Regions from separate parts of the Peribacillus sp. JNUCC41 genome, predicted to be linked through region 4. Evidence: riboswitches for the same ligand, from Rfam matches in the RefSeq annotation. Region 4 holds a riboswitch; each other region holds the start of a gene.
What was found. Region 4 has a riboswitch for cobalamin ahead of JNUCC41_RS10980 (hypothetical protein). Riboswitches for the same ligand answer to the same signal wherever they lie in the genome.
Positions count from the first base shown of each region.

Region 1 (5,153 bases), 410 kb from region 4:
TCCTGTAGATATTTATAATAAGGTCATTCGTTTTGTCCTTACGTGGGCGCTGCCATTCGCGTTTGTTGGTGTCTATCCGGCATCTTATTTCCTAAGAAAAGAAGAGTGGTATGCATATGCATTTGCCACACCTGTAATCGGGGTTGCCTTTTTCGTGATATCCGTTTTCATATGGAATCAGGGAGTGAAGAGGTACCGCGGGGCAGGGAACTAAAAAAACCCCTTCAACAGCATTCATGTTGAAGGGGTTTTTGTTTAGTTCCTTTTTTTCTTTCTTTCAATATATCTTGCTTGTGCTTCATCATATTGCTGCTTTTCCTCTTCCGTTTCCGGAATGACCTGAGGTACTTTTGTCGGCTTACCGTCTTCATCAATGGCCAGCATCGTTAAAAAAGCGCGTGCCGTAAGCTGTTTTTCACCTGTTAATAGGTTCTCACGCTCCACTTTCACGAATACCTCCATTGATGTGCGATGAGCACAGGTGACATAAGCTTCAAGATTGATCGCATCCCCTGTCTTGATGGGGGCCAAAAAATCAAAAGAGTCGCTTGAAGCAGTCACAACGGGTTTTCGACAATGGCGCATAGCTGAAATGCAGGCTATTTTATCAACATAGGCCATTACTTTTCCGCCAAAGATGGTATTGTGATGATTTGTATCCGGTGGAAAAACAAGGTCGGTTAAAAAAGTCCGTGACTGCTGTGTTGGATGGGCAACATTCTTTTCCATCATTGGCCTGTTGGTTTGGCCAAAAGGTTTTCACGGACGATTTTTGCTGCTTCGACCATGTTATTCAGGGAAGCGACGGTTTCCGGGATACCCCTTGTTTTCAGGCCGCAGTCGGGATTGATCCAAAACTGGTCTTTATTTAATACCTTGATGCCCCGTTCAATCATATCGACCATTTCTTCCACTGCCGGAACACGCGGGCTGTGAATATCATACACACCCAGGCCAATGCCTTTTTCATATGTTTTTTCCTCGAATGCGGAAGCAAGCTCCCCATGACTACGAGATGTTTCGATGGAAATTACATCGGCATCAAGGGAGGAGATGACATCCATGAAACTGTTGAAGTCGCAATAGCACATATGCGTATGAATTTGGGTTGTTTCCTCCACGCTTGATGTGGATATCAAGAATGAATTTACAGCCCAGTTCAAATACTCGTCGCGATCGCTTTTTTTCAATGGCAGACCTTCTCTAAGTGCAGGCTCATCAACCTGAATCATTTTAATTCCAGCAGATTCCAATGCAATGACTTCCTTTTCCAAAGCGAGCGCCAGCTGATAACAAACATTCTCCCTGGAAATATCATCACGGACAAATGACCAATTCAAAATCGTAACAGGACCTGTAAGCATTCCTTTTACCGTCTTCTTCGTCAGTGATTGTGCGTAAACACTTTCCCTGACTGTCATCGGTTCGATGAAATGGATGTCGCCATAGATGACTGGTGGTTTTACGCAGCGGGATCCATAGGATTGGACCCAACCCTTTTCCAGAAAGACGAATCCGCCTAACTTATGGCCGAAGTATTCAACCATATCCGTCCGTTCGAATTCCCCGTGAACGAGAACATCCAAACCGATTTCTTCTTGGATTTCGATCCATTTGCCGATTTCTTCGTTAACGAATGTTTCATATTGCTGAGCGGTCCAATCTCCTTTTTTGAATTTCCCGCGTGCTTGTTTAACTTCAAGTGTCTGCGGAAAGCTACCGATCGTAGTCGAAGGAAGGAAAGGCAATTTGAAAAATTCCTGCTGTTTTTGGTAACGCTCTTTAAATGGAATTTGACGGCCGGCGGTCCTGGTTTTAACCTTTTCGACTTTCGATCGTACAGTCCCATGATTCCGTGCATTCGAACTTGCTAACGTTTGAACCGTAATTTTATTGGCATCGACTTTTTCGGCGATTGCTTCAAAGCCTTGATTATTCCCTTTGACCAAGAGTGTGATTTCCTCAAGTTTCTCGTCAGCGAAAGCAAGGGCCTGTTTCACTTCTTTTGAAAGGGCGGATTCATTACGAACGGTCACTGGGACATGAAGCAGGGAACAAGAGGGCTGAAGCCAGATTTGGTCTTCGGCTACCTTTTTCTTAAGAGTCTCGATCAATTGAATTTTTTTCGATAAATCAGATAGCCAAATGTTTTTTCCGTCAATCACACCTGCAGCAAGCACTTTGTCCTTCGGGAAGCCGGATGCTACAAGATTACTTAGATTCCTCCCTTTATCATGTACAAAATCAAGACCGATTCCTTGGACTTTTAATTCGATGACTTCTTGGTAGTGTTCCACGGCATCAAAGTATGTTTGTAGCATGATGTTCAGGTTTGGTGCTGCTTCATTCAGCTTTTCATAGAGGTAAGTAACAGTTTGCATATCATCCTTGGAAATGGATGAAACAAGAGCAGGTTCATCCATTTGTACCCACTTCACGCCTTCTTGCTCCAACTCCCGCAGGATTTGCGTGTATAGGGGAAGCAAGCTCAAGATGATGCCAGGGATCTCTTGTTTATTGAAGCCTTTGGAGAGGGAGATGAAGGTATAAGGTCCGATCAACACGGGCTTCGTTTCAATCCCTAGCTTTTCCTTGGCTTCCCGATATGCTGCAAGTGGTTTATTTTCTGTTAAAGTCAGCTGTGGCAGTTTTAATTCAGGGACAATATAGTGATAGTTCGTATTGAACCATTTCGTCATTTCGGAAGCGACTTCATTATTGTTTCCGCGAGCCATTGAATAATAGACCGAAAGGGGAACGCTACCGCCTTCATAGGCTGTATAACGTTCAGGAACAAGACCGAACATGACGGACATATCGAGCATTTGATCATAGAAAGTGAAGTCGTTGACAGGAATGATATCAATGCCCCGCCGCTTCTGTTTTTGTACGTTGCCTAAACGGATTGCTTTTAGTTGTGCCGTAAATTCGGCTTCATCGATTTTACCTGACCAGTAAGCTTCCAATGTACGTTTCCATTCACGATCTTCCCCGATTCGAGGGTAACCCAAACTACTGCTTTTCAAAATTCCCATCCTCCCAATTCATATTATTGAACAATAAAAAAAGCATCCCTAACCGTCAAAAGAGAAAGTTAGAAATGCTTAAAATAAGAGGCACGCAGAATGCCCCTTACAATTATAAGGTCCCTAACACCTCCCTATCTCCCGTAGGTTAAAACAGTGTTGTTGAAATAGGCAGGTCTCCTGACTTGGGGATTATCATTAGCGGCGGGCCTTCCCGATCCGTTGATCAGTGGCATATTGGATGGCGCTAACACTCCCATTACAGTGGCGGGACCGTGCCGGAATTACACCGGACTTCCCTTTTAATCCTAATTTATAATTAGGAACCTATTTCCACATATGAAATTTTACAAAACCTGCCTTTATAAACTGTTTGCAGGTTGAAGATTTTTAAAATAAAAACTATTTTAAAAATTTAGACAACCTTAACATATCCAACCAAAAGGGTCAACATGAGATTCGGGAAAAGAATCCGTTTTTTGAGTGTGTTGGTGATGAGGATAAGGTCTGTTCCTAAAAAAGAATATATTGTTTGGACAGGGAGTATGTATAGAGGGAGTGGCGTATTGAAATGGGGCGTTGGGGATGACTTTCTACATCTTGATTGCAGGAATCATTTTTTGCATGGTGATGAGCATTCGTACGTTATTTCTTGTTGAGTCGGGAGGAAAGAAGTTTTCTCTGGAGGATATGCTGTGGCTTGGCAATTTATATGCGACGATATTGGTTGGATTTGCACTGATTTATTTATTATACGAGCTTCAGAATCATTCGGTGATTCTTGATATGGGCAATCGGTTGGATGGCACTTTCTATGAACAGTTGAAGACTTCCTTTTACTTTAGTGCGATGACGATGTTTTCTGTAGGTTATGGAGATATAGCCCCGATTGGCATGGGAAGGATGATAGCTACCATTCAGGCTTTCATCGGGTATACACTGCCGGCAGCGTTCGTGATTCGGACAGTTATCGATTTGGAGCAGAAAGATAGGAAGGATAAATGAAAGTTGTGTTTCTTTCGATTATTGGGTACTCTTACCATAATGAAAGAAATGGAGGGTTCAATATGACTGTTAAAATTGGAGAAAAAGCACCTGATTTCAAACTCCCTGCAAACAATGGTGAAATGGTTTCCCTATCGGATTTTAAGGGGAAAAACATTGTTTTATATTTTTATCCAAAAGACATGACGCCAGGTTGCACGACGGAGGCCTGTGATTTCCGGGACCATAATGAGCAATTTGAGGAATTGGACGCGGTCATCATTGGTATCAGCCCAGATCCAGCGGCACGTCATGAAAAGTTCATCGAAAAGCATGGATTGCCTTTTCTGCTGCTTGCTGACGAAAATCATGAAGCGGCTGAATCATTTGATGTTTGGCAATTGAAAAAGAACTTTGGCAAGGAGTATATGGGCATTGAACGTTCAACTTTCCTGATAGATAAGGCTGGTAAGGTAGTCAAAGAATGGCGTAAAGTAAAAGTCAAAGGCCACGTCGAAGAAGCTCTTGAAACTCTTCGCGACCTCGAAAAATAAGGGACAGGCAGATGAAGGATGAGCGAATAACGAAGCTTGCAGCCAGGCTGATTCATCATTCGATACAAATACAGCCAAAAGAGAGAATCCTCATACGGGGGCATATCAACACGAAACCATTATTGAAAGAGCTGATTGATGAAATATACAGAGTGGGTGCTTATCCATATGTAGAACTCGAAGACGATGAGATAAGCCGCCACCTGTTACAAGGGAATGTGAAGGAACAACTTGACACATCTTCGCAATGGGCTCTGAAGAAATATACGGATATCGATGCAGTCATCATCATCACAGGGGAAGAAAACGAAGTGGAAATGACTGATGTTCCCATCGAGAGGCACCGTCTTCAGGGGGAGGCCATGAATTCCCCCACTCTTTTCTATGTAAACAACCGACGTTGGGTCTTACTTAATTATCCAACCAACGCATCAGCGCAAAAAGCCGGCATGCCCTTCAACACGTACCAAGACTTTCTGTTGAACGTTTGCACCATGGATTACGGGAAAATGGAGGCGGCCTTGAAACCGTTAAAACAATTGATGGAACGGACTGACAAAGTCAGGATCGTTTCACCAGGGACAGATTT
Region 1 covers NZ_CP062163.1:2,625,225-2,630,377, forward strand. The annotation lists gene JNUCC41_RS12765 (ABC transporter permease) at 1-214, shown strand, start outside; gene JNUCC41_RS12770 (acyl-CoA thioesterase) at 256-729, opposite strand; gene metE (5-methyltetrahydropteroyltriglutamate--homocysteine S-methyltransferase) at 729-3,035, opposite strand; cobalamin riboswitch at 3,180-3,372, opposite strand; gene JNUCC41_RS12780 (potassium channel family protein) at 3,612-4,031, shown strand; gene bcp (thioredoxin-dependent thiol peroxidase) at 4,094-4,564, shown strand; gene JNUCC41_RS12790 (aminopeptidase) at 4,576-5,153, shown strand, end outside.
Region 1: it holds a riboswitch for cobalamin, as region 4 does, so the genes downstream of both, metE (5-methyltetrahydropteroyltriglutamate--homocysteine S-methyltransferase) here and JNUCC41_RS10980 (hypothetical protein) in region 4, are expected to answer to the same signal.

Region 2 (5,153 bases), 1.9 Mb from region 4:
CAGGTTCCATGGCGAGTACCCCTGCAATGGCGACACGTTTTTTTTGCCCAAGGCTCAAAAAATGGGTGGGTCTGTCTTTAAGTTCCGTTATTTCCGTTTCAGCCATCGCCCAATTTACTTTCTCCTGGACTGCTTTTCTATCCCATCCTAAATTCATCGGTCCAAACGATATATCCTGTTGTACATTAGCGGAAAAGAGCTGCGAGTCGGGATCTTGAAAAACAATCCCGACTTGCTTTCGTAATGATAATAATGCTTTACGGTCATATTTCATTTTCTTGCCCTTAAATCTGATCTTTCCTGCCGTAGGTTGTAAAAGCCCATTTAAATGGAGGAATAAAGTCGATTTGCCGGCACCATTATTGCCTAGTAATGCTATCTTTTTACCGTGTTGGATCGTTAGCGAAAGGTCGTTTAAAGCAAACGTCCCATCCGCGAATTGATGTGTGAGGCCTTCTATATGAAAAATATGCTCGTACATTCTTGGGTTGCCTCCAATTTACAAATATTCATTAATAAAGATTAAGCTTCCTAGTATTACAATCGCGATCAGCCAATTGCGTGAGGAATAGGTGTAAGTATCCTCTATATAGGAAAGGTTCTCCTGATAGCCTCTTGCGTTCATGGCCATCGTCAAATGTCCAGAGCGCTGCAATACTCCTAAAAATAATGATGAGGTTAGTAATCCGAGAGATCGAATGCCTTTCATTAACGAACCATACCCCAGCCGTGAAGCTTGTGATTGGTGAATGGCCAAAGCCGTTTCTAAAAAAATAAAGATGAAGCGATAGGTCAATTCTATTAAATCGACCAATAAGGAAGGCACTTTAAGTTTTCGCATCACCGATAGAATGACGGTAATGGGTGTAGTTAAGGTAAGAAAATATAAACAGCTGATGCTGCCTAATACGACAGTGATCAAATTGATCACTGTTCCTATGCTGTCATCGCTGATGAATATTTGCCAGTTCCCGACCTTCCAGGACCACCATATATTCGAAAACGAAGTAAATTTGCTTGTAAAAGAAATAAGGATGGTAATTGTTCCTGATAGTATAAAAAATCCCGGTAATAGAAGTAATTTAAGATAATAAGAAAGCGGGATTTTTGCCGCAAAAATGATTAAAGCGCTCATCACCGTAAAAGTGATGAGCGAAACGGTCATATCCCTTACCGTTAACGAAAATAGCATAAGGGAGAGTGCAAAAACCATCTTTTCCAACGGATGTACATCCTTTAGCCCATTGAAATAGGCATATTTATCAATGAGTAACATGCTTCGATTTTCCGGGAATTTCCTGTTTGGTTTGTTTATTCCGTTGTCTCGTTACACCTATGAAATAACCAATGAAACCGGCTCCGATTGCAGCTTGCAGCGCAAATAATAAACTTTCGGTTTCCGCACCTGGCGGCTCCCAAATACTGTTGAACCATGGCTTGTATTCCGGCTGGATTTTGGTGATGGCTTTTTCAGCTTCTCCATCGGCACCGCCAAATTCCGTTCCTTGTTGGGTGATTAACGGTATGGTAGCAAGAACGACGACCAGGAAAAGCAACAGTAAACTTTTTTTCATGTTAACGGGCCTCCTTAGATAAAACTCGCAGCAATTTCAATTCGCCTAGATTGTATTTTTTTAAGAAATTCATCACGACGACTGTCAATAACCCCTCACTGATTGCCAAGGGAATTTGGGTCAGGGCAAAAATCCCTGCGAATTTACTGAAAGAGGCCATGAATCCTCCTACCTCGGATGGAAAAGCAAGAGCAAGTTGAATGGAAGTTACCACATAGGTTCCCAAATCTCCAAAAGCAGCAGCCAAGAACACGGCAAATGAAAAGGACCAACCTAATTTAGTTGCGCCCTTGAAGACGAAGTAAGCAATGAACGGTCCGCAAACGGCCATGGAAAATGCATTGGCCCCTAATGTCGTCAATCCTCCGTGAGCCAGTAAAACGGCTTGAAATAACAGAACGATGGAGCCAACGACACTCATGGCCAACGGTCCGAATAGAATGGAGCCCAAACCAACTCCGGTAGGGTGTGAAGAACTTCCCGTAACGGAAGGAATCTTTAGGGCAGATAAAATGAATACAAATGCACCCGATAAGCCAAGCATCATTTTTGTTTCTGGGTTTTCCCTTACTTTGGATCTAATGGACCGGTAACCCAGGATTAAAAATGGGAGCGTCACGGCCCACCAGAATATAGCCCATTCAATGGGTAAAAAGCCCTCCATGATATGCATGGCCATTGCCCGTTTTGGGACGAAAAGCAGTAAAATGACAAAATAAATGGTCTTCCAATTGGTTCTTTTCATTCTTTCTCCTTTCAAAACTTTTAATTTTTCTGATCAATCTTGAGAAGAAAGGCGCGCCCAACATAAAAAGCACTTCTCTCAAAGGAAAGAAGTGCGTAATGAACAGGAATTTTGCAGCATAAACCAACCATGGGCCTTTCTGCCTGATCCGCACACCCATCCTCGTAGGTTGAAACAGTTTCACGCTTCATGGCAGGTCTCCTGGCTTTGGTTCATCATCCCATTACATCCTTCCCATCTCATTTGACAGTGGAATAGTTAAAGTAATAGGACTCCCCTTTACAGTGGCGGGACCGCTCCGGATTTTCACCGGCTTCCCTTTTAAGCTGAACTCCGAAAAATTCAACACCATAAAACTTATGTAATTATTTAGAAAATTCTCGTATAGTGTACCATAAAGAAATAATTCCAGCTACACTATCTTTTTTTTTTTTGACTAAATTTGTTGCAAGGAAAGGCTTGTTGACAGGATATACACTATTAAACTTTTCTAAACAGTCGGAATAAACTATTGAATTTTGATAAAGTTGTTATATGATAGATAAAGTTAGTTAGAAATGTATAATAAAACCAAATATTTCATTTTAAAAGTGCCCTTGTGTGAATAAGCAAGGGATAATAGGGAAATCGGTGAAAATCCGATGCAGCCCCCGCTACTGTAAACGCTGATGAAATTGTCGATAGCCACTGGCATTGTTGCCGGGAAGGGACAAGGTAAAATGAAGCGTAAGCCAGGAAACCTGCTTTTAAAATTGCATGATACTTTTCGGAGGGAAAGGTAGAAGGACTATGACGATTTTGGGAGATTGGGCATTCTTGCCTGGGGCTCCTCATCCATATAGTTTTTTTAAACCTTGACTCTTATGTTAAGGTTTTTTATTTTGCCTTTTCCCTGAACGCAGGAGGAAGAACATGACTACTTGGAACTTAATGGGTACAAATACACATCTGTTGATTTGTAATGGAAGCAGCTGTATGAAAAAGGGCGGGGAAGAAGTAACCCAGGCGATTCGCGATGAAATTACTTCCAAAGGACTGGACATGAAAATCCATACAACCAGGACACGGTGTAACGGAAGATGTAAGGATGCCTGCGTTGTGATTGCCTATCCTCAAGGAAACTGGTATCGAGTGGAGACACCTGATTTCGGTCGCCAAATTGTCAGCCATATCGATGATGGGGAGTTTGTTCCACAAATGATCTACCAATTCAATGATGGGGAAATGGCACCCAATCCAAATTTTCCTGCTCATACGGGTATTTCAAAGAACAAAGCGTGAAAGGAGATGTCTTAATGAGTACAAACGGTAAATTATTCGTCGTGGGCTTTGGACCAGGGAATTTTGAACACATTACCAAACGTGCTGTCGAAGCCCTTCAAGAAAGTGACTACATCATTGGTTATAAAACTTATGTTGAACTCATTCAGGGACTGCTTACAGATCAAACGATTATTAGTACGGGGATGACTGAAGAGGTATCACGTGCTCAGGAAGCAGTGAAACAAGCGGAGCTGGGTAAGAAAGTTGCGGTAATCTCCAGCGGGGATGCTGGAGTTTACGGGATGGCTGGGTTGGTTTATGAAGTATTGATTGAAAAAGGCTGGAAAGAAGAAACTGGAGTGGGCATTGAAGTCATTCCTGGCATTTCTGCAATAAACTCTTGTGCATCTTTACTTGGGGCACCAGTCATGCACGATTCGTGTACAATCAGCCTCAGTGATCATTTAACTCCTTGGGAACTGATCGCTAAAAGGGTTGAAGCAGCTGCAATGGCAGACTTTGTCATTGCCCTGTATAATCCGCGCAGCGGCAGGCGGACGAGGCAAATTGTTGAAACACAGAACATTCTCCTTCGCTACCGTTCGCCCGATACACCTGTCGGGTTGGTGAAAAGTGCATATCGAGATAGGCAGGATATTGTCATAACCAATTTGAAAGATATGTTGAATCACGATATTGGAATGTTGACCACCGTCATTATTGGTAATTCATCCACCTTTTTATATGATGACAAAATCATCACACCAAGAGGGTATCAGAGGAAATATACTTTGAATTCGGAAAAGCAACCATTGAAGCCGCATCAGCGTCTGCAAAAAGAAGCGGAACCGTGGGCATTAGATCAAGAAGCCTTCACCGAATCCTCTGGAGGAGTTGGATTACTTACAAAAGCACCTGAAAAGAAGCCAGCTTCCTTTGAAATGGCAATGGAAGCACTGTCAAGAGTCAAGGGGCAAACCGTTCAGCAATCCATTGAGCCGATCGTTCAGCAAAAAATGGAGTCGGTATTCGAACTTGCCGTTAGTCCAGGTGTGGCGAATAAACAATTCACTCCCAAACAAATGATGACACTTGCGGAAGTTGTCGGGGAAAAGGGCACGATGGAATACACGCCAAATCATAAAATCGTATTAAAGATTCCGACAATGGATCCGGAAGTCATTACGGGGAAATTGCAATCAGCAAACTTTCTATTATCACCGATTGGAGATGTACTGACATTAAAAGCATGTGATTTCTGTGATGGTGAAAAAACCGAATCCATTCCTTATGCGGATGAAATACATCGGGTGCTTGGCGGAATGAAAATGCCAAAGGAACTTAACATCGGTTTTAATGGGTGTGGGATGGCTTGTTATAGTGCTGTGATGGATGATATCGGGATTGTCTTTCGAAAAGGGAAGTTTGACTTATTTCTTGGAGCTAAACCGGTTGGAAGAACAGCCCATCCAGGTCAGCCTGTTGCGGAAGGCATTGAACCTGAACAGCTTGTTGAACTGATTATTGATATTGTCACGGAGTATAAGCAAAATGCCCATCCAAATGAGCAG
Region 2 covers NZ_CP062163.1:4,156,804-4,161,956, forward strand. The annotation lists gene JNUCC41_RS20175 (energy-coupling factor ABC transporter ATP-binding protein) at 1-481, opposite strand, end outside; gene cbiQ (cobalt ECF transporter T component CbiQ) at 500-1,276, opposite strand; gene JNUCC41_RS20185 (energy-coupling factor ABC transporter substrate-binding protein) at 1,263-1,574, opposite strand; gene JNUCC41_RS20190 (energy-coupling factor ABC transporter permease) at 1,576-2,319, opposite strand; gene JNUCC41_RS20195 (hypothetical protein) at 2,340-2,510, opposite strand; cobalamin riboswitch at 2,494-2,687, opposite strand; cobalamin riboswitch at 2,891-3,081, shown strand; gene JNUCC41_RS20200 ((2Fe-2S) ferredoxin domain-containing protein) at 3,232-3,600, shown strand; gene cobJ (precorrin-3B C(17)-methyltransferase) at 3,615-5,153, shown strand, end outside.
Region 2: it holds a riboswitch for cobalamin, as region 4 does, so the genes downstream of both, JNUCC41_RS20200 ((2Fe-2S) ferredoxin domain-containing protein) here and JNUCC41_RS10980 (hypothetical protein) in region 4, are expected to answer to the same signal.

Region 3 (5,153 bases), 690 kb from region 4:
TATTCCATAGCCCTTGCATTTGTTGGGCTGCTTGAATCATTATTGACAGCCCAAATAGTCGATGAGATGACTGACACGGACAGTAATAAAAATAAGGAAGCCAAAGGCCAGGGGATTTCGAATATCATTGCCGGATGCTTTGGCGGCATGGCGGGATGTGCAATGATCGGCCAATCCGGTATCAATATTAAATCAGGAGGAAGGGGGCGGCTCTCCACTTTTGTAGCTGGCGCATTTCTTATGGTATTAATCGTGGTATTGAATGATGTCCTTATTAAAATCCCGATGGCTGCACTTGTCGCAGTCATGATCATGGTTTCAATCGGGACCTTTGACTGGTCTTCCCTAAAGAGGCTCACTAAAGCTCCTAAGTCGGATGCAGCCGTGATGATCGTGACGGTCCTCATTGTCCTTTATACACATGATTTATCAAAAGGGGTATTTGCCGGAGTGCTCTTGAGCATGATTTTCTTCTCCGCTAAAATTTCTAAAGTGGCTGTAGTGAAAACGGAAGATATTCAGGCTAAGAAAACCATTTATCATATCAGCGGGCAGGTATTTTTCGCTTCTGTCCAGGACTTTGTTTCGAAGTTCGACTTCAAGGAAAAAGCCGATTCAATCGTCATCGACTTTTCCCATTCTAAAATCTGGGATGCTTCAGCAGTTGGTGCCGTTGATACGGTTATCCTTAAATATCAGCTTCTGGGAATACCTGTCCAAGTGCAAGGACTGGATGAAGAAAGTTCGTTATTGCTTGAAAAACTCGCCACATCAGAAAGTAAAATATCTTGAAGAAGTAAGTTTTGTTGAATAGAAACTTTTCAAACCGACAAAATAGATAACATGAATTATTTCCTTTTGAAAGGGGCGAAAAGCATGACACCCGAGCAGGATTATACAGCTGCAAATCTGTCACCGGATTTATTGAATGAACTGAAAAGCTTTGAAAACAGACTTGGCGAGGAAGCCAACAAAGAACTGATTGTCATTGCCTATGAAAAAGAAAAGGAAGCTTTGAATTAAGAAAAAAGACTCAACCACCCTTAATGGTGGTTGAGTCTTTTTTTGCATATACAGAAAAAGGATGTCCATGTTTTTAATGAACACCCCCTTTTCCTGTATTATTTGCTGAATACGTCCGTTAAGATCGGCACGATTTGTTTTTTACGAGATACAACGCCTTCTAAGACGGCGATGTTATTGTTTAATGAAACGTCGTATGCTTTTTCCACTGCATAAGCTGCTTTACCAAGCGCCAAGGCAGCAGAGTCATTAGTCAAGATATCCGTTACGACAAATAGGAATAAGTCCAATTCTTTCTCAGCGATGACCGCTCCAATCGCCGCTTCCAATTCTGCTTGCTTAGCAAGGACTTCGTTCGGATCTACAGCATTGACCTGTGCTATCTCCACTTTAGCCATCCCCATGGAGAATTCCTTTGCATCAAGCGTGATAAGCTGGGCAATCGTTTTGTCGCTCAAGTCAGCTCCGGCTTTCAACATTTCCAAGCCGTATGTTTCAGCGTCGACTCCCGCAATGGCAGCCAGTTCCATTGCTGCTGCAACGTCTTGCTCCGTGCATGTAGGAGATTTGAACAATAACGAATCGGAAATGATGGCAGACAACATAAGACCTGCGATTGCTTTAGGGACTTCGATGCCATTTTCTTTATAAATTTTATTTAAAATGGTTGCCGTACAGCCAACTGGTTCCGCCCGGTAATATAGTGGATCGCTTGTTTCAAAGTTAGCGATACGGTGATGGTCGATAACTTCCAATACACGGACTTGGTCAATATCTTCAGCACTTTGCTGGCGTTCGTTATGATCGACCAGGATTACACCCTCAGCTTCCCCTGCGACTTTTTCCACAAGGCGGGGAGCTTCGAATTTGAATTGGTCCAATGCATATTGGGTTTCACCATTCACTTCACCCAGACGAACTGGTTCAGCGTTGATACCTAACTGCTTTTTCAGGTCTGCATAAGCGATTGCTGAACAGATTGTGTCTGTATCCGGGTTTTTATGTCCAAAAACTAATACTTTTTCCAAGATTTTATCCCCTTTTTCTTAAATATTTTTCCGCGAATCCCCTCATCGCAATAAGGGAGAGCCACCTTCACTAGACAATTTATTTTAACACAAAATCGCCTAAAATCAGTGCTTGAATTACCCATTCCCCAATAAATTCTTTCATTCCTTCGCACTCTGCCCTCACTTTGTCAATAGATAAGGGTTGGTTTTTTTCAAATATATTAGTTGAATTATCATCGTATATGGCTTACGATAATATAAGCAGAAATACTAGATATTGATTACATAAACATTACCAATAACTATATATAGAATTTTTTATAATCCAAGGTGCCAGTGATGGCTGAAAAGGGAATCCGGTGTAAACCCGGAACTGTCCCCGCAACTGTAAATGTGACGAAATGAGAAACCCACTGTATAGCTCTCTATACGGGAAGGACTCAAAGTAGGATGATCATGAGTCAGGAGACCTGCCTTGAATTTTTCACGTTTCTTATTCTTCGGGGATTGAGATGATGAAACGATAGTTTAACGGCTATTTTTTCATGGCTCTTTTATTCTATCGTTTGATCCGCTCAATTCATTGGGCGGTTTTTTTATTTTAGAAGGAAGTCAACAAGGAGGATTATTAATGACTCAAACATATAACTCTACCATAAGTGAAAATGACACAGAAGCGAAGTCCGTCCAGCTCGAGATGTTATCAAAGGAATTCGAAGGCCATCTCGATATGGAAAAGTTCAAAAAGCGTTTTACAAAATGGCTAGATCGCAAAAGTGACTCAACCGAAGAACAGGCATCAAAAAAACTGATTCAGCTCGCTCTTGAAAGTGTGGATATCGATGCTCCGGATTGGACGTTCGTTGCTGCAGCAGAACTGTTGAATACAATGTATAGGGATGCACAAGCCAATCGAGGCTATGAAGGCATGAGTTATGGCCCATTCTATGAGCTGATCGCGGAACTCTCCCAGCTTTCAGAAGGTCAGCGTTATCCTATTTATAAATCAGAACTGCTATCTTCATATACGAAAGCGGAAATTGAGGAATTGGGTTCGGTGATCGATCCGGAAAAAGATAAATTATTCTCGTACATAGGCATCTACTTATTGAACGACCGCTATCTGGCCCGCCCTCAAAAGGACAAGGTCTACGAACTGCCACAAGAACGTTTCATGATCATCGCGATGGAAATCATGCGATTGGAAAAAACGGAGCACCGCCTGCAACTTATTAAAGAAGCATACTGGGCCATGTCCAATCTTTATATGACCGTTGCTACTCCTACACTCTCCAATTCAGGTAAAACACATGGACAATTAAGCTCCTGCTTTATCGACGCAATTGAAGATTCCATTGACGGAATTTACCTATCAAACTACGATGCAGCAAAAGTATCTAAATTTGGCGGCGGAGTAGGTCTTTACGTCGGTAAGGTTCGATCGCTTGGTTCTGATATCCGAGGTTTCTCTGGAAACAGTTCCGGCACGACTCCCTGGATTCGACTATTCAACCAGACAGCTGTAAGTGTCGATCAATTGGGGCAACGTAAAGGTGCCATCGCGATTTACTTGGATGCCTGGCATAAAGATATCATGAGCTTCCTCGATTTAAAGACACAAAACGGGGATGACAGATTAAAAGCCCATGATATTTTTACAGGCGTATGCATACCCGATTTATTCATGGAAGCTGTACGCGACAGAAAAGAATGGTATCTTTTCGATCCGCATACCGTTAAACAAACCCTTGGATTTTCACTTGAAGATCTTTATGACGAGAAGAAAGGCGAAGGAAGCTTCAGGAATCATTATGCACTTGCTGTCGAGGCCGCAGAAAATGGCACACTTCCAAACTATAGCTTTGAAAAAATCAAAGCGATGGACATCATGAAAAGCATCATGATTTCTCAATTGGAAGAAGGCGTACCGTATATGTTCTACCGCGATGAAGTGAATCGGAAGAATCCCAATAAGCATAAAGGTATGATTTATTGCTCTAACCTTTGCACGGAGATTGCCCAAAACTTAAGCCCTTCGACAATCACGGATGAATATGAAACAGAAGATGGAGATGTTGTTGTGGTTCGTAAAAGCGGCGATTTCGTTGTCTGCAACCTTTCATCCATTAACTTGCCCCGGGCAGTGGGCAGCGATGTTTTGGAAAGATTGATTCCCATTCAGATCCGCATGCTGGATAATGTCATAGATGTTAATAATCTTCCTGTCAAACAAGCATCCATCTCGAACAAACGTTACCGGGCAATTGGTTTAGGAACGTTTGGATGGCATCATTTACTTGCCACACAGAATATTTATTGGGAATCCGATGAGGCTGTTCACTATGCAGATGCTTTATACGAAAAGATCGCTTACTTAACAATCAAGGCATCCAATGAATTGGCTAAGGAAAAAGGTTCATACCCATATTTTGAAGGATCTGATTGGCATACAGGGGACTATTTCGAACTGCGTGACTATACAGATCAAAAATGGATGGATTTAAAAGCAGACGTGCATGGACACGGGACCCGTAATGGCTATTTAATGGCCATTGCCCCGAATTCTTCGACAGCTAAAATCGGTAATTCCACGGATGGAATCGATCCTTTGTATGAAATTGAATTTTACGAAGAAAAGAAAAACTTCAAATTCAAGGTGACAGCTCCAGGCTTGACGCCAAATACGTATGAATATTATAAAAAGACGCGATTTAATTTGGACCAACTGGAAAGCATCAGGCAAAATGCAGCCCGCCAACGCCATATTGACCAAGCAATCAGCTTTAATCTGTATGTACACAATACAATCAAAGCGAAGGTTCTATTGGACATACATTTAACGGCATGGGAAAGCGGATTGAAATCAACGTATTATGTTCGTTCGACTTCTTCCGAATATGACAATGCCTGCGAAAGCTGTTCAAGTTAACGACTATCATAACCCAGTAATCTATTCTTAAAGGAGTTTTCACGAATGACCAATCATATCAAAAAGATTCGGATGCTCGAACCTACGCATCCAACCAAAGCAACCGGTGTTTTCAAAGGAGAAGCTTCAGGCTTCCTCCTTTGGAACGATATTCAGTATGAAAAATTCTATGATACCTATACACAGCTCAT
Region 3 covers NZ_CP062163.1:2,912,234-2,917,386, reverse strand. The annotation lists gene JNUCC41_RS14175 (SulP family inorganic anion transporter) at 1-792, shown strand, start outside; gene JNUCC41_RS14170 (hypothetical protein) at 877-1,023, shown strand; gene JNUCC41_RS14165 (manganese-dependent inorganic pyrophosphatase) at 1,122-2,051, opposite strand; cobalamin riboswitch at 2,345-2,525, shown strand; gene JNUCC41_RS14160 (ribonucleoside-diphosphate reductase subunit alpha) at 2,665-4,962, shown strand; gene JNUCC41_RS14155 (ribonucleotide-diphosphate reductase subunit beta) at 5,008-5,153, shown strand, end outside.
Region 3: it holds a riboswitch for cobalamin, as region 4 does, so the genes downstream of both, JNUCC41_RS14160 (ribonucleoside-diphosphate reductase subunit alpha) here and JNUCC41_RS10980 (hypothetical protein) in region 4, are expected to answer to the same signal.

Region 4 (5,153 bases):
CAGGGACAGCAGGCCTAGCATCAAGAAGCCGATGATGATTATTCTAATCATTGCCATATCCCCCGCATAAGGAGTGAATGTGTCTAGTACAGATATAAAAATCACCGTTAACATAAAAAAGAAAAAGATGCTTTGCCTCACCATCACCCAGTAATGGATCAAGTATGTTACAAGCCAAAGAAGGACAAAAAATAACAACGTTCGAAATGGATTTGTGATCAACTCCCAATTCCCATCATATATGAAACCAAGATTGCCCTTAAAATCCGCTAGAAATCCTTTCAGCCATGACAATTGAAATAAAGCGTCGTTTAAATGGAGGAACTGTAATGAAATCATTATATAAGCACTATTGAGAATAACTCGGATTGACCAATGTAGGCGGAAATAATGCAGCAGCAGGGAAAAGAGCAAAAATAAAATAAAAATGATGATATTACCTGTATCGGTGAGTTTATCGACAGGCCTTAACCATTCAGTAATCAACAACAGACCAAATACATACATCAAGACATGCATGTATCCTTCCAACTTTTCGGTAGTGACATTCACTTTGCCATCACCTCTGATCTATCAAACTTTAGTTGGCCCTGTTCAAAAAAGCTAACCTTCATCCCCCTCGAAACAGCTGTAGAACTTGATAACCTTTCCTCATCAGTAAGATTTGCCTGTTTCTTAACACATAACATTAATCCCTGATTAGGCTGGAAAGCACTCAATATGTCCACCTTTTCTAAAGTTAAGTCTGAAACGATGAATATCACAGCAGCGTTTGCCGGAAGAATTCCCTTCCTGACATTTTCATTTAATGCGTTTACAACACTCGGCTCTTCTTTAACAAGTCTGTAAAAAATCTTTCGTTTCTGGTTATTGCCTGCTGCTGCCGGTATGATCATCCTCGACCCCATACTCACATACCCAATTTCCATGCCTTTCTTTAACATGGCGTGAGCAACGGAAGCCGCCATTACAATGGATTCTTCGAATAAATCCGACGGCTTTACATCAAGCATGATGAATACATCCCGGTTTTTCTGCACTTCGAATTCCTTCGTCATGATTTCACTCGTTCTGGCCGTCGCCTTCCAATTAATCCATGACAACTGATCGCCTGGCTGATATTCCCTTACTCCGGATACCACTGAATGTTCCCGTTGTGTTTTCTTTGTTGAAACCACTGCCCCCTGATTGAACACTCGATCAATACCACTGTAGGCAAGCTCATGATAACGAGGAAAAACAGTTATTTTCAGAGGTGAACTATATATCGCTTCCTTTTCGACTAACCCGAAAAAATCCCCAACCCAAAAGCGGATCGATTGAAATGAATGCTCTCCACGCTCCATGTCTTCCAAGGTATATGACATGCTGAAGGTACGCCTGAATCCCGGAAAGATAATGACTTTCCTTTGGAATCCCCTATCTTCCAGACGCTGAGGGAATTCCTCCTCTACCACCATAAATAATAGGGGCAGCCGGTTTTTACGGATAAACGTCAATGCTATTTCAACAGATTCGCCGGCCTGACATTCCCTTTTATTGACCTTTCTCTCAACGATCAAATCATGCAGCGGATAAAACAGCAGAATCAAAGCGTACACAGAAAACGGCAAAAATGAATAAAAAATGAACCAACTGACAAAACCACCTTGAAACATTGCATAGCAAAAGGAAACGGTCATGAGTAATACAAGTCCGACCACACTCATATTTCCCCTTAAAATGTTGATGAATTTGCGCATTAGGTCATAGCCCGCTTTACAGGTACCTGTGTTGTCGCCACAACTTCATGTATCACCATTCCAGCATCGAAGCCATCATACTTCGCTTCAGGTTTCAAAATAAGCCGGTGGGAAAATACGAATGGAACCAAATATTGAACATCGTCCGGCAGAACATAGTCCCTGCCCTGGACCAGCGCGTAAGCCTGGGCTGCCTTCATCAAGGCTATCGATCCACGCGGGCTTACACCTAAATAGACCCCTTCATGCGTACGTGTTCGATTCGCCAATTCAACAATATATCGTTTTATTGTGTCATCCACTATCACAGCTTTTACCTCAGCCTGTAATTCTATCAATTCATCCAAGGTGATGACGGCTTCCAGCTCATCAAGCGGTACCGTGTATTGAGCTCTATTAAGAACCTCTATCTCTTCTCCCACACCCGGATAGCCCATTTTCATTTTTAATAGGAATCTATCCAATTGAGCCTCCGGAAGCGGATACGTCCCCTCGTATTCGATCGGATTTTGTGTCGCCATTACGAAGAACGGCTTCTCCAATCTCCTTGTGACACCATCAATCGTCACGCTTGCCTCTTCCATGGCTTCAAGTAATGCAGACTGAGTTTTCGGCGAGGTCCGGTTAATTTCATCGGCTAAAATAATATGTCCCATTATCGGACCTGGCCTAAAAATGAATTCTTGTTCCTTAGGATTGAAGATCGAAACACCAGTAACATCAGAAGGAAGTAAATCAGGTGTGAATTGAATTCTCTTAAAGCTTGCACCTATAGATTTTGCCAGTGCCCTTACCATGACTGTCTTCCCCACGCCCGGAACATCCTCCAATAAAACATGTCCACCGGAAAGGAGTGCCACGATACTTAGTTCTGCTATATCCCGTTTTCCGATAATCACCTTTTCGATATTCCCCAGAACGATTTCCAGTTTTTGATTGACTTGCTTATAATTCATTCTCTACCTCCCGGGATTCACAGTATCACCATTATTTCATACCTTTTCTATATCAAAATTTTACATTAAGCACCAATTAAACCTTACATTGTAAGTTTACTAGATATTCGGTAAACCATAAACGAATTTGTCTAAAAATATTAATGCAGTCTATTGAAAAAGGTATGGTAAACTGTTGCTAAGTGAATATGAATCTTGCAGAAAATGGTGCTGCATTGTCAGCTTAATAGGGAATTCGGTTTAAAACCGAAGCTGTTTCCGCAACTGTAAGTGCTAATGAAATAAGATGTTTACCACTATTTGAGGATGTAATCGCTCGCCGACTACCGGCCATTTAACCCAAATGGGAAGGTTCTTAGAGTAAAATGACGCACAAGCCAGGAGACCTGCCTTTTTTCATCGTATTATGCTCTTCGGAAGATAGGAGATTGTACGGCTCTCCCATCTTTTTCTACTACAGATATATAGATGCCCGAAGCCGACCAAAACTCTTGGTCGGCTATTTGTCTTGCTGGGAAAAGCAATACGGAGGTCATTCACCCAATACGTAAAAGGAGGAAGATTTATGGCAAAGAAAGACTTTCGTTTTTTATGCTACCCATACATGCGTGAGTCAGTATCGACCGTCGATTTTGAAATCCGCACAGACTCATTGACGACACAGATCGGCTTGGCCGCCTCACTTACTGAGGACGTCCCCGATGTATACTATGACTTAATGGAATTATTGCCCATGGTTTACCATTTAAACGGCTCAGTCCGTGGGGTTTTAGCCATTACCGGCGATGATCTCGACCGCTTAAGTGCAATCTACGACCGATATGTCGCTGAAGTGAGGGATCGAATCGAAACATTCGTCCTTCCACAAGGATCAACCGCAGCATGTACTTTGCATACTTGCCGCAGTGAGGCCAAAAAGTCCGTGCGCGCTTTACACAAGGTAAGTCTAGAAAAGGAAATTCCAGGAATTCTTTTTGATTACGCTCACTTGCTTGCAAATGTATTATTTGTGATGGCAGTCTACGTCAATAAGCAACAGGGGATCGAGGAGATTCCTTTTATAAGTAAATCATACCCAACCAAACCAATGAAAAAGAAAACGGAGGAATAAATAATGAAGAGAACCCTAGGATTCAGTTGGATTTCCATGCTGATGCTTACGCTTTTCCTCACCGGATGCGGAGTGAACGATGATCAATCCTCAAAGGATAATAAAGATAGTAAAAAGGTCGAAGATATCAAGGACTATACCGTTACGGATGATTCTGGTAAAAAAATAAAATTCGAGAAAATCCCGGAAAAGGTCGTTTCACTTCAGCCAAGCAATACGGAAATCTTATTTGCCCTTGAACAGGGTGATAAAGTCGTTGGCGTGACCGACTTTGATAATTATCCAGAGGAAGCGAAGGATATCGAACATGTTTCAGACTCCGTTAACATCAATGCAGAAAAAATCATTGCCTTGAAACCTGATGCCATCATCGCTTATTCCATTGGGGATGAAACGGCACTGAAACCACTTGAAGATGCCGGCATCCCTGTATTCATCATTAAATCTGCGGCAAATTTCGATGATGTATATGGTGATATCGGGCAGATTGCTAAAGTGATGGGTGTAGCCGAAAAAGGGGATGAATTAGTGAAAGATATCAAATCCCAAATTACAAATGTCCAAGAAAAAGTGAAAACTGTAGATGAAAAGGAGCAAACATACTTTGAAATTAGCCCTGCTCCGGAAATCTATACAACAGGATCGGAGACCTTCCAAAATGAAATCCTGGACACTGCCGGCATAAAAAACATCTTTGATGACCAAAAAGGCTGGGTTAAAGTATCCGATGAAGAAATCGTCAAAAGGAACCCTAAATCCATCATCACCACGGCCACGTATGCAGATGATGCCATTGGTGAAATTAAATCGCGTAAGGGCTGGGTAGATATCGATGCGGTGAAGAACGATGAAGTCCATTTACTTGATGAAAATATCATGTCACGTCCTGGACCAAGGATTGGGGAAGCTGTTGAACTCGCAGCAAAGACTGTCTATCCTGACTTGTTCAAATAACACGATAAGAGGGATGCGCCAATTAATCGGCGCATCTAAGTTTGTAGTCAAAAGGGGTTCGGAATTAAAAAATTCTGAACCCCTTTTAGAAACACCAATTTGGGCCAGGTTTAAGAGAATTAGGCTCTACATCGACTATGTTAAGCCATTTTTGAACCTTGCCATGTCCTATGGGCCATCTTCTTTTAATTATTGAAAGCGAAATGAGCATCGTCTGTATCGACTATTTTTAAGTCCCCTTAATGTAATCCAACGAATACCATGCTTTTCATTTGCATCTGCGAATACATGCCAAATTGTTTTTTGTATTTCGGATATCCATTTTTTACACCATGATGATTACGCAGATGATATGCATCTGAAACATACGCCCGCCAGTCCTCAGGTATG
Region 4 covers NZ_CP062163.1:2,219,566-2,224,718, reverse strand. The annotation lists gene JNUCC41_RS10995 (DUF4129 domain-containing transglutaminase family protein) at 1-552, opposite strand, end outside; gene JNUCC41_RS10990 (DUF58 domain-containing protein) at 549-1,709, opposite strand; gene JNUCC41_RS10985 (AAA family ATPase) at 1,742-2,698, opposite strand; cobalamin riboswitch at 2,887-3,106, shown strand; gene JNUCC41_RS10980 (hypothetical protein) at 3,264-3,809, shown strand; gene JNUCC41_RS10975 (ABC transporter substrate-binding protein) at 3,813-4,763, shown strand.